2 regions of the Nocardia sp. CA-119907 genome follow, and region 1 is predicted to be linked to the other one. Evidence: riboswitches for the same ligand, from Rfam matches in the RefSeq annotation. Region 1 holds a riboswitch; the other holds the start of a gene.
What was found. A riboswitch is a leader RNA that binds a small molecule or an ion and turns the genes downstream of it on or off. The one in region 1 is predicted to bind ZMP and ZTP.
Positions count from the first base shown of each region.

Region 2: linked by a shared signal. The riboswitch ahead of ACQP2D_RS19930 (phosphoribosylaminoimidazolecarboxamide formyltransferase) and the one ahead of glyA (serine hydroxymethyltransferase) in region 1 are both predicted to bind ZMP and ZTP.

Region 1 is NZ_CP192091.1:1,495,427-1,501,339, reverse strand. It holds gene ACQP2D_RS06855 (MBL fold metallo-hydrolase) at 1-96, shown strand, start outside; gene ACQP2D_RS06850 (hypothetical protein) at 175-480, opposite strand; gene glyA (serine hydroxymethyltransferase) at 673-1,968, opposite strand; ZMP/ZTP riboswitch at 2,083-2,167, opposite strand; gene ACQP2D_RS06840 (TetR/AcrR family transcriptional regulator) at 2,217-2,786, opposite strand; gene ACQP2D_RS06835 (PaaI family thioesterase) at 2,953-3,429, shown strand; gene ACQP2D_RS06830 (nitroreductase family deazaflavin-dependent oxidoreductase) at 3,461-3,910, shown strand; gene ACQP2D_RS06825 (DUF885 domain-containing protein) at 3,938-5,134, opposite strand; gene coaA (type I pantothenate kinase) at 5,311-5,913, shown strand, end outside.
Region 2 is NZ_CP192091.1:4,524,043-4,529,955, reverse strand. It holds gene ACQP2D_RS19940 (FAD-dependent monooxygenase) at 1-404, opposite strand, end outside; gene ACQP2D_RS19935 (carboxylesterase/lipase family protein) at 604-2,094, shown strand; ZMP/ZTP riboswitch at 2,305-2,384, shown strand; gene ACQP2D_RS19930 (phosphoribosylaminoimidazolecarboxamide formyltransferase) at 2,408-3,556, shown strand; gene ACQP2D_RS19925 (LysR family transcriptional regulator) at 3,896-4,801, opposite strand; gene dapA (4-hydroxy-tetrahydrodipicolinate synthase) at 4,874-5,767, shown strand.

The DNA of each region.
Region 1 (5,913 bases):
CGCAACCGCCCCGACCTCTACCGCGACGCCAGCGCAGACGTCGCCCCAGATACGACCGTGCACATTCTCGACCCCGGCCGCACGCTAACTCTGTAGCACTGAATCAGCGTCGGCTGCGCCAACGGAGTTCACGAAGCCGACGCGGCCGGGAACCAGCGCTCTCGAGGGCCTGGTCTACCCGGGGAAGTTGGAGACGTATGCGCCGGTGGCCGAGAAACCTTCCACCACGTCGCCACCGAGGCAGGTGATCCGCTCGGTGGAGTGCGGCTGGAGTGACTGGGTCAGTGCGTTCAACTCACCATCGCAATATCCGTAGCCGGTCACGCGGTACACCTCATCGGTGTCGTTGTCGCACAGGTCGGCACTGCAACTGACGCCCGGCGCTACCTCCTTGGCGCTTGCCACCGGAGCACCGACCCCGAGCATCGCCGCCGCGAACACCGCGATACCCACACCGAATACGTACTGACGCTTCACCATTCAACCCCATTGCCGGATATTCACCGACAAAGGTAAGCGCAATCCGCCCTTGACACAACTGCTGCGACATACGTCCCCGCGACCGGGCACGCACCGAACGAATTCGCCTGGAAACCCGGTCAGCGCGCACACAACCGCAGGTTTGCTATTGGCGCGGAGCCGAATTCCCAGGCGAGTCGAAACGAACTGTGATCAGCCGAGCAGACGCCAGTCCTCGAGACCGTTGTAGAGCGGCAGCTCCCGCGCCAGCTTGCTGACCCGGGCGCGCAGCGCGTCGACATCGGCACCACCCGCGAGCGCGGTGGCGATGATGTCGGCGACCTCGGTGAACTCGGCATCGCCGAAGCCACGGGTGGCCAGCGCGGCGGTGCCGATGCGCAGGCCCGAGGTGACCATCGGCGGACGCGGGTCGAACGGAACGGCATTGCGGTTCACGGTGATTCCGATTTCGTGCAGCAGATCCTCACCCTGCTGGCCATCGAGTTCGGAGTTGCGCAGGTCGACGAGCACCAGATGGACGTCGGTGCCGCCGGTGAGGACGCTGATGCCCTTGTCCTTGACATCGGCGCCGCCGAGCCGCTCGGCCAGGATCTTCGCACCGGACAGGGTGCGCTCCTGACGCTCCTTGAATTCGGCACTCGCGGCGATCTTGAACGCCACGGCCTTGGCGGCGATCACATGCATGAGCGGGCCGCCCTGCTGCCCCGGGAATACCGAGCTGTTCAGCTTCTTGGCGTACTCCTGCTTGGCCAGGATCAGGCCGGAGCGTGGACCGCCGAGGGTCTTGTGCACGGTGGAGGACACCACATCGGCGTAGGGCACCGGCGAGGGATGCAGACCGGCGGCGACCAGACCGGCGAAGTGGGCCATATCGACCCACAGCTTGGCGCCGACCTCGTCGGCGATCTCCCGGAACGCGGCGAAGTCCTGGTGCCGCGGGTAGGCCGACCAGCCCGCGACGATCACCTTCGGACGTGCGGCGAGCGCGGTCTTGCGCAGCTCCTCCATATCGATGCGGTGGTCTTCCTTGCTGACCCCGTAGGAGTGCACTTCGTAGAGCTTGCCGGAGAAGTTCAGGCGCATGCCGTGGGTGAGGTGACCGCCGTGCGCGAGGTCGAGGCCGAGCAGCCGGTCGCCCGGCTCCATCAGCGCCATCAGCACCGCGGCGTTGGCCTGTGCGCCGGAATGCGGCTGCACATTGGCGAATTCGGCGCCGAAGAGTTCCTTGGCGCGGTCGCGGGCGAGGGTCTCGACGACGTCGACGTGCTCGCAGCCACCGTAGTAGCGGCGGCCCGGATAGCCCTCGGCGTATTTATTGGTGAGCACGCTGCCCTGCGCCTGCAGCACCGCGCGCGGCACGAAGTTCTCCGAGGCGATCATCTCGAGGGTGTCGCGTTCGCGGGCGAGTTCGCCTGCCATCGCGGCCGCGACCTCGGGATCGAGCTCACCGAGAGATTGGGTATTGACAGAGGCGGTCGTCTGCGTCACCTGATCGAGTCTATTGGCCGTCCGCGCCGCGTCGATCAGGGGGTTCTGTGTCTCGGTGTGCATCGCAACCTCCGTGGTCCGGATGCCCCGGGGTGCGCACCCCGAAGCCCTTGAGCCCGGCACCCAGGCGCGCGGTGCGGGGCGAGGGTGCTTCCCGGTGGTTGCTTCCACCTCGAGTGCGCCAGTCGCGTCCGACCATCTTATCCGTGGGTACGCGACGTGCCGATACGCCTCTGCCGGCCCGCGCGTCAGGCATCGGGCACGGCGGACCGCAACAGCGCGGTGAGGTGGATCTGCGCGTCGTCGAGGGGCCGAGTGGATTTCAGCGCCCGGGATTGAATGATGGCACCCTCCAGTGCGCTGATCACGAATCCGGCCAGTGACCGCGCCTGCTCGACCGATAGACCGTTATCGCACAATGCGCTCGCGAGCCGGTCGGTCCAGTCGGTGAAGGCGGCGCCCGCCGCCGCCTGCACACCCGGTTCGGATTCGGCGAGGGCGGCACCGACGATGGGGCAGCCCGTGCTGAACGAGCTGCGCGTGAGGGCGCGCTGCCACCAGTCGGTGAGCGCGCTCGCCCATTGCGCGGGCGCGCCCTTCGCGGTGACCTTGTCCATCACGACGGCCAGGCGCGCGCCCGCCGTCTTGGTCGCGACCTCGACCAGTTGGCTCTTACCGGATGGAAAGTGCTGGTAGAGCGAATTCCGGGAGGCACTGCTGCGCTCGAGCAGGGCGGCGAGCCCGGCGGCGTGCACACCCTGCTCGCGAACCAGCTCGATGGCGCTTTCGATCAGTCGGTCGCGCGGGCCCGCGGTCATCGGCGTCCTCCCTGGGCTGTGCTCATTGTTCGCGCACTCATGGTTGCGTGAACCGATCGGTTCATGCTCCAATCATGACAGATGTGGACCGATCGGTTCATCGAAAGGACGGGATTTTATGAGCGAGCGCAGCGAGCGAACATCCAACACAGCCACATCGGTGGTCATGACGGAGCCGAGCGCTGGCGAGGCGCAGTCATGGGCACCGACCGACCTGGCCCAGCTGTCCGGACTCGAACTGCTGCGCACCGCGATGACGGCGCAAGGGCGGCCGCCGTTCATCGGCGATCTGCTCGGCATGGAGATCGAGCAGCTCGAGCACGGCGAGGTGGTCTTCGGGCTGCGGACCCGCCCGGATTTCGCCAATCCGCTCGGCACCACGCACGGCGGCATCTGCGCGACCCTGCTCGATTCGGTCATGGGCTGCGCCGTGCACACCACCCTGGACGCCGGCGTCGGCTACACCACGCTGGAACTGAAGATCAACTACATCCGCGCGGTGCCGACCGCCGGCAGTCGCCTGATCGCGACCGGGACCACCATCCACGTCGGCCGCACCACCGCCACCGCCGAAGGCCGAATCGTCGACGACCAGGACCGTCTGGTCGCACACGGCACCACCACCTGCGTCATCTTCCGCTGAGCGGACCCGCAGGCCGACGAAGGAGAACACCATGAGTGAGCGCAGCACCGCAGCGACCGTGCGCAAGTTCCGGCGCGAACGCCTCATCGGCCGCTATTTCGTCAATCCCGCTGTCGGACTGCTGGATCGGATCGGCATCCGCTCCGCGTTGCTCGCCGAACTGGAGACCACCGGCGCGAAATCCGGTCAGCCACGCCGCGTTCCGGTGACCGTTTCGATCGACGACGAGGGCGCCTGGCTCATCTCCCAGCACGGCCACCGCGCGGGCTGGGCCCGCAATATCGCCGCGAACCCGCAGGTCCGGCTGCGTCACGGCGAGCGCTGGTACACCGGCACCGCCGCCTTCGTCCCCGATGACAACGTGGTCGCCCGGGCACGCAGCTTCGCCAAGGGCCGCATCCCCGCCCAAGCCACGGCATGGACGATCAAAGCACTGGAATCGGATCCGATTTCGGTGCGCATCACATTCACCACGGCGTAGGTCGCCACAGCTGAGCGGGTATCGGGCTCATCTGGCGCGCAGACCGCCGGGGGTGAGGGGTTCGTCGAGGAGGCGGCGGAAGCGGTCGGCGCGATCGTCGGCGTCGGCCGCGCGGTCCAGCCAGCCGCCGAGCAGGCGGTAGCCCTCGACATAGGTGCTGATGTAGGCGCGCCACAGCGGTGAGGACAGGAAGCGCAGGGACTGGCGGGCGCGTTCGGGGGTGGTCAGGTTCCAGCGCTGCAGGAATCCGGCGACCTCGTCGGCATCGCGGTGCTGATCGTGCAGCAGCAGTGCGGCGTCCTGCCTGACCCCGAGCAATTTGGCCGATGCGTTCGAAAGCTGTTCCGCGCGTTCACCTTCGAAGCGCAGCCCCAGATCGGCGTAGATCTCCTGCGCCCATTTACCCCAGCCGGGTCCGACGATCGAGCGCAGCGCCAGATCCGCCAGCCCCTCCGCCATCAGACACTGCGGGGTGTTCACCAGGAACAGCGTCTGCTCGGCCTGCCCATTTTCGACCAGCCCGGCCTCCTTGCGGCAGTGCTCGGTGTGATGTCCGGGATAGGACTCGTGCGCGATGAGGGTGGGCAGATGCGCCATATGCTGTTTGAGGTCGGAGTTGATCGCCACCCTGGAGTGGTAGTTGCCCAGGTAGTAGTTGAAGCCGGACCAGGGCTTGTCCCCGACCACCTCATAGGTGACGTGCTCGTGGTCGGGCAGCGGATAACGCTCGCGCACCAGTTCCCGCAGCGCACCCGAGAATGCCTCGACGCAGACGTGCAACCGCTCCGGCGGAATCTCATCGGCCTTGCGGAACGCCGTCATCCGCTCGGCGAGCGGACCGTCGCCGGTCAGCACCTCGTCCATCTGCCGGTGCGCATCGCGATAGTCCTCGACATCCCCCGGTGCGATCTCGACATCGAAGTACGCCCGCACCTCGTCGACGAAGCCGATATCGTCCCCGGCGAACTTGCGTCCCGAACATTCCAGCGCCCGCAGGTGCACATCGAGGAATTCCGTCCGCTCCGGTGCCAACCCGGCGGCGGGCAGTGCCGCACGCAGTGCCGCGGCCCGCCTGGCCAGCTCGCGCGGCTGCGGTGCCGGCGCGTTCTCGACCTCGCGACGCAACGCCGGATCGCCGGTATACGCGTCGACGAACCCTTCCTCCAGCCGGTCGAATGCCAAGCCGAGTCGCAGGTACTCGGTCACGAGGGGATGCGCTTCCATGCCCGCCGACATTAGCCGCAATGGGCCTGCGTATCGACCGGTTACCACCCGGTAGGGCACCCCGCGTTTCACACGATGTTGACGCAGAGCAGAATTCGGCTATGCGAGAGCTGGACCGAATCTCATACCGTCGGCGCATCACGTATGCGTGTTTGCCGGAACGGAGTGTCGGGTAAGTGGCACGAATGAGCGAGCCGAGTCCCTATGTGGAATTCGACCGGAAACAGTGGCGCACCCTGCGTAAGTCGACTCCGCTGGTACTCACCGAGGAAGAACTGATCGGACTTCGCGGCCTCGGCGAACAGATCGATCTGGAAGAGGTCGCCGAGGTCTATCTCCCGCTCGCTCGTCTCATCCATCTGCAGGTCGCCGCACGTCAACGGCTGTTCGCGGCGACCGCGACCTTTCTCGGGGAGAAGCATCCCGATCAACAGGTGCCATTCGTGATCGGTGTCGCGGGCAGTGTCGCGGTCGGAAAATCCACCACGGCTCGCGTACTGCAGGCCTTGCTCGCGCGGTGGGATCACCATCCGCGTGTGGATTTGGTCACAACCGACGGATTCCTTTATCCGACCGCGGAACTGACCCGGCGCGGCATCATGCACCGCAAGGGATTTCCGGAAAGTTACGACCGGCGAAAACTGCTGCGCTTCGTCACCGAGGTGAAATCCGGTGCGGCCGAAGTATGTGCGCCGGTGTATTCGCATATCTCCTATGACATCGTGCCGGGCAAGTTCCACTGCGTGACTCAGCCCGACATTCTCATCGTGGAGGGTCTC
Region 2 (5,913 bases), 3.0 Mb from region 1:
ATCGCTTCGATCCCCTGCTGGGCCACCATGACCGCCTCGGCGCCCGGGCCCAATTCGGCGAAAGCCGGGTCGTCGAAGTCGACATCGGACGTCTTGAGCATGATGCCCGCGAAATGACCGGCGAACGGCAGCCGCTGAGTGGTCACCTCGGGGCTCAGATATGTACTGGCGGTGCGAATGCGCTCCAGTGCCGCGTTCTGCTGTTCGAGCAGATCGGGCAGCAGTCCGCGCCGGTAGAAGGCCTGGGCGGTCGGCACATTGATCGCACCGGCCTTGATGGTCATATCGGGTTCGGTCAGCCGTTCGACCACCAGCACATCCACACCGCCGAGGCGCAGTTCGCAGGCCAGCATCAGTCCGACCGGTCCGGCTCCCGCGACGACCACATCGAATGTCTCGTTCATGAATCCGACTCTGCCGTTCGATGATTGCGGAGGTCTTGCGTCGGCTTGCGTGCGCCTTGCGTCGGTCCCGCGGTGCTGGTGGCCGGTGCAGGCCTGCGCAAGCCGCACATCCTCGGCTATTCCGAAGTTGTGCGAGCTGGTGGATTCTGTGGTCTGGCGGCGGTGCGGCGTAGAGAATCGAGTCGGACGAAGGAGACCCATGGAACCGATTGTTTCCGTCACCGGCGGCAAGATTCGTGGCCGGACGACCGATGGAGTGAGCGCATTTCTCGGAGTGCCGTACGCGGCCGCGCCGGTCGGGCCCGCGCGGTTTCGACTGCCGACGCGGGTGCCGGACTGGCAGGGTGTTCGGGATGCGCTCACCCATGGCGCCACCTGTGTGCAATCGCCCTATCCCCCGCCGATTCATGCGCTGATCGGCAGTGACGGGATACCGGGCGACGAATATCTGAATGTCAATGTGTGGACGCCGGATCCGGGTGGTTCGGGACTGCCGGTCATGGTGTGGATTCATGGCGGCGCCTACGTCCGGGGTTCCAATGCCAGGGCGATCTATGACGGTGCGGGGTTCGCGCGCGATGGGGTCGTGCTGGTTTCGATCAACTATCGGCTCGGCATCTCCGGATTCGCGGCGGTGGCGGACGCTCCGCTCAACCGCGGACTGCACGATCAGTTGTTCGCTCTGCGGTGGGTGCAGGAGAACATCGAAGCGTTCGGCGGGGATCCGAACCGGGTCACGATATTCGGTGAATCGGCGGGCGGGATGAGCGTGGCGACGCTGATGGCTTCGCCGCTGTCGCGCGGATTGTTCCGGCAGGCGATCATGCAGAGCGGCAATGGCTCCGCGGCGGTCGCCGCCGAAGATGCGCGCAAGCTGGCCGGTGAACTGGCCACCATGCTCGGGATCAATGCCGTCGCAGACGATTTCGGTCGGCTCGGCCCCGAGGGAATTCGCGCCGCGCAGGATAGGCTCACGCTCGAGTTGATGAGCGATCCGGATCCGGAGCGCTGGGGTTCGTCGATCATCGCGAGCGGCCTTGGCATCATGAGTTTGCTTCCCGTGATCGATGGTGAGGTGGTCGAGGGCAGGCCGCTCACCGTGCTCGGCGAGCAGCCCGATCGGGCCATGCCGTTCATCGCGGGATGCACTGCGGAGGAATTTCGCTTCTTCACGGTGCCGACCGGTGTCGGGGCTGGAATCACCGCGGAGACATTGCCTTTCGTCCTCACCCGCTATGGGTTGGACCCCGCCCTCGCGGATATCTATGGAGCCAACCGCCCGGCAGCCGCCCCCGCGGATATCTTCGCCGCGATAGTCACTGATCGGGCCTTCCGTTCCGATACCTTGCACCTAGCGCAATCGATCGCCACCGCGGGCGCGCCGACCTACGCCTACGAGTTCGCTTGGCCGTCGGGCATCGACGGGCTCGGCGCATGTCACGTACTGGAGGTGCCCTTCGTCTTCGATGCGCTCGACGGCGCACATGCACTGACCGGTCCCAACCCACCCCAGCCGCTCGCCGACGAAATCCATTCGGCGTGGGTGGCCTTCGCCGAACACGGCGATCCCGGATGGCCGCGGTTCCAGCCAGATACCCGGCTGGTGCGGATCTTCAACAGCCCGGAATCGGTCGACGTCAGTGATCCGCGTGAAGATGAGTTGGCGGCGTTGCGGAAGTCGGTCGCCTAGGGCAGGGGCTCGCCGCTGGAAGAGAGGTTGTGCGTTCGCTTCGCACAGTTGCTGAGAGCGTGGGTAACTCCCGACAGGTGGACATTGCCGCGAATACGGCAACTGTTTCAGCTTCGTCCTGCGGAAACGTGCTGCGACTCGCAGCGATATGCGGTGGTGTCTTCGCCGTTGTCAGGTGGGCACTGTCCGTGTGCCGCATCATGTTCTAAGGTTGGTGTTCGCGACTGGCGTCACGTGGATAGACCACGAGGAAGCGCACGATCGGAGCGTCGTCCGCCTGGGTGCTCCCGAACTCGAGTTCGGGAGCACGGCAATGGATTTGCGGTACGGCATGAATCCCCATCAGCGGGCCCGGATCATCGACGGCAGTGCCGGTCACATCCGAGTGCTGTGCGGGGTGGCGTCGATGATCAACTATCTCGATGCGCTCAATGCCTGGCAGTTGGTTGCCGACGCACAGCGCGCGACCGACATGGTGGCGGCCGCATCGTTCAAACACGTCTCTCCGGCGGGAGCGGCACTGAACGGGGCGCTCGACGAAACCATGCGCGAGACGTGGGGGCTGGGAACCGGGCAGCTGGGACCGCTTGCCGCAGCCTATGTCCGGGCTCGCGACGCCGATCCTCGATCGTCGTATGGCGACATGATCGCGGTCTCCGAGCCGGTGGACGATGAACTGGCTGAACTGCTGGCAACAGTGGTGTCCGACGGCATCATCGCACCGGGCTACGCGCCCGGTACCGTCGCGAAGCTGGCCCGCAAGAAGCGCGGCCGCTATGTCGTATTCGAGATAGACCCCACCTACCGCCCGCCGGCCACCGAGATTCGCACCGTGTTCGGTGTTGCCATCGAGCAGGACCACGATCGGCAGCCGATCACCGCAGACCTGATTCGCTCCATCGAGGGACCCGCACTCACCGATGCCTCGACCGCGGATGCGTTACTGGGCATGATCACGGCCCGCTACACCCAATCCAACACGGTGGTCCTCGTGCGTGACGGCATGACTGTCGGTGTTGGGGCCGGGCAGCAGTCCCGTGTCGATTGCACCGAGCTCGCCGGAGCCAAGGCGCGAACCTGGTGGCTGCGTAGGCATCACAGCATTCGGAACCTCCCCCTGCCAGCGGATCTGCCGCGTCAGCAGCGGTTGAACTGGCAGATCGCCCTCGCCGCCGGCACCCTCACCGCAACCCAACACCGCGAACTCGCAGAACTGCTCACCCAACCACATCCTCCGATCGAGGCTCGGCAACGCGCAGCATGGAGGCGCCGGCTCAGCGGCATCACTCTGGTCTCCGACGGTTACCTCCCGTTTCGCGACAATATCGACGTCGCCGCCGAACACGGAGTCGCCGTCGTCGTCGAACCGACGGGCGCCCTCCACGGCGACACGATCGCCGACGCCTGCCGCGAACATCGCCTAGCACTCGCCCGCACAGAACTCCGCCTGTTCCACCACTGACCCGAACATTCACGCGACCGTCCGTGTCACCGGGTGGCTCGGTGACGCAGGCGCTCTGGCCGTGTACGGGGTCCGGCTCCCGAGCTACCCGGTTGTCGCAAGCCGTGTCCGTCGGAAGCGTCGGGTGACCGGGCGGATAAGGTCGGTTGACCCCGAGAGCAGGACTGCTGTCATCGTCGCGAAGTCTGCGGGGCGCAGATGTTCGGCCTCGCCACCCCGGATGTCCGCCTCGCGTAGCGTTCTCCAGCGACTACTGCTTGATACACCGACGCGTGCGGGTAGCGCCGGTTACTGGCTGCGGTGGATGGTGGTGTTCGGTAGCCGAGTCGGCACGTGGGCTCAGTGTGATTCGAGCACGCGGGGTGACGGTTCGCTGGAAATTGTTGTGGCGGAAGCACGTAATGCGGTGCGGGCCGCGATCACGGCCGGGTGGGTGCCGGTGCCTCGCCGGTAGGCCAAGTGGGTTTTGCGGCGTGTCGGCAGGGCGGTCAGCACCACGTTGGGTGGTGGGGTGCGTGCGCCGAGTTGTGGGACGAGGGCGACGCCCTGTCCGGCCGCGACCAGTGCGAGGACGGTGCTGAAGTCGTCAACGTGGTGGCGCACCCGTGGCGTGAATCCGACTGCCTGGCAAGCCCGGATCGTCATCGTGTGGCAGAGCGTGCCCGGTGTGCCGACGATCCAGGAGGCGGTACGGTGCTCGGATAGTGGCACGTCGGTTCGGGCGGCCAGGTAGATCGTCTCCTCCAGCAATGGTTCGGTGTCCAGGGCGGGATCGGGCTCGGCGGGCACATAGTCGTACTCCTGGACCAGTGCGATATCCACTATGTCGGTGCGCAACGCGTCCGGGACGGTCGCCGGATCCAGTTCCGTCACAAGCAGTTCCAGTCGCGGATGGTCTCGGCTGAGCGCGATGAGGGCCGGGGACAGGATGGTCGCGACTGCCGTCGGGAAGGCGCCGATGCGCAGCGTTCCGGTGAGCGCGGCGCGGGAGGCCGCGAGATCGGCCGTGGCCTGCTCGAGCGCGGCGAGAATGGTCTCCGCGTGTTCGACCAGGGTGAGCGCGGCGGGTGTGAGGATGACGCGTCGTCCGGTTCGCTCGAGCAGCGGCACACCGGCTTCCCGTTCCAGCGCGGTCAACTGCTGGGAGACGGCCGACGGCGTATAGCTCATCGCCTCGGCGACCGCCGCGATCGTCTTGCGGTGGGCCAATTCGCGCAGCAGGCGCAGCTTGCGAACATCGAGCATCAGCTCAGCTTATGCTTATCTGAACAAATGTGAACTGGACCTGAAGCATCGGCGCGCGGCAGTCTGGGAGCCATGACGCTCACCGGCCTGTTCGTCCCACTGATCACGCCTTTCTCCGCCAACGGCGAATTGGCTGCCGATGCCCTTGCTGGTCTCACCCATGACGTACTCGAGAACGGCGCGACAGGAATCGTCGCCCTCGGTACCACCGCCGAAACCGCCACCTTGACCCCCGATGAGCGCCGCCGCGTCCTCGACATCTGCGGCACCGTCTGCCGAGAACGCAACGCCCCGTTGATCGCCGGTGCGGGCACGAACTCCACCGCCGCCTCGGCCGAAGCCCTCGCCGCTCTCGGCTCCACCGTGACCGCCGCGCTCACCGTCGTCCCGTACTACACCCGCCCCTCGGAAGCGGGCGTCCTCGCCCACTTCCGCCACCTGGCCGCCGCTAGCCCGGTCCCCCTCATCATCTACAACATTCCGCACCGCACCGGCCGCACGCTGAGTCCCGACACCCTGCACCAACTGGCCAGCATCCCGAACATCATCGGCTTCAAACACGCGGTCGGCAGCATCGACGACACCACCATCACCCTGATGAGCGCCCTCCCATCGGATGCTTCCGTCCTCGCTGGCGACGACCTGCACGCCGCCCCACTCCTCGCCCTCGGCGCATCGGGCGCCATCCTCGCCAGCGCCCACCTGGCCACTCCTGCCTTCGCCACCCTGATCCGCCTGTGGCACAGCGGCCCCATCCCGGAAGCTCGCCGACTCACCCACCGCCTGACCCCCCTCTCCGCAGCCCTTTTCGCCGAACCCAACCCCGCAGTCATCAAATCCGCCCTAGCCGCCCAAGGCCGCATCCCTACTCCCTCCGTCCGCCTCCCCCTCCTCCCCGCCTCCCCCGAAACCACAGCCTCCGCCCTAGAAGCCCTGGCTCAAATCCCCACGTCCGTCCCCGCCTGACCACCAGCACTTCATCCCGGTGCCCGTCATCTTTTGCGATGTCATGCGACAGCGAAACCGTCCTCCAGATATGCCGTCACGCCCTCGGCGCGAGCCCGGCGCGCTGCTGCCGCGCCGAGCCAGCACGTCGGGAAGTCGCTTCGCGG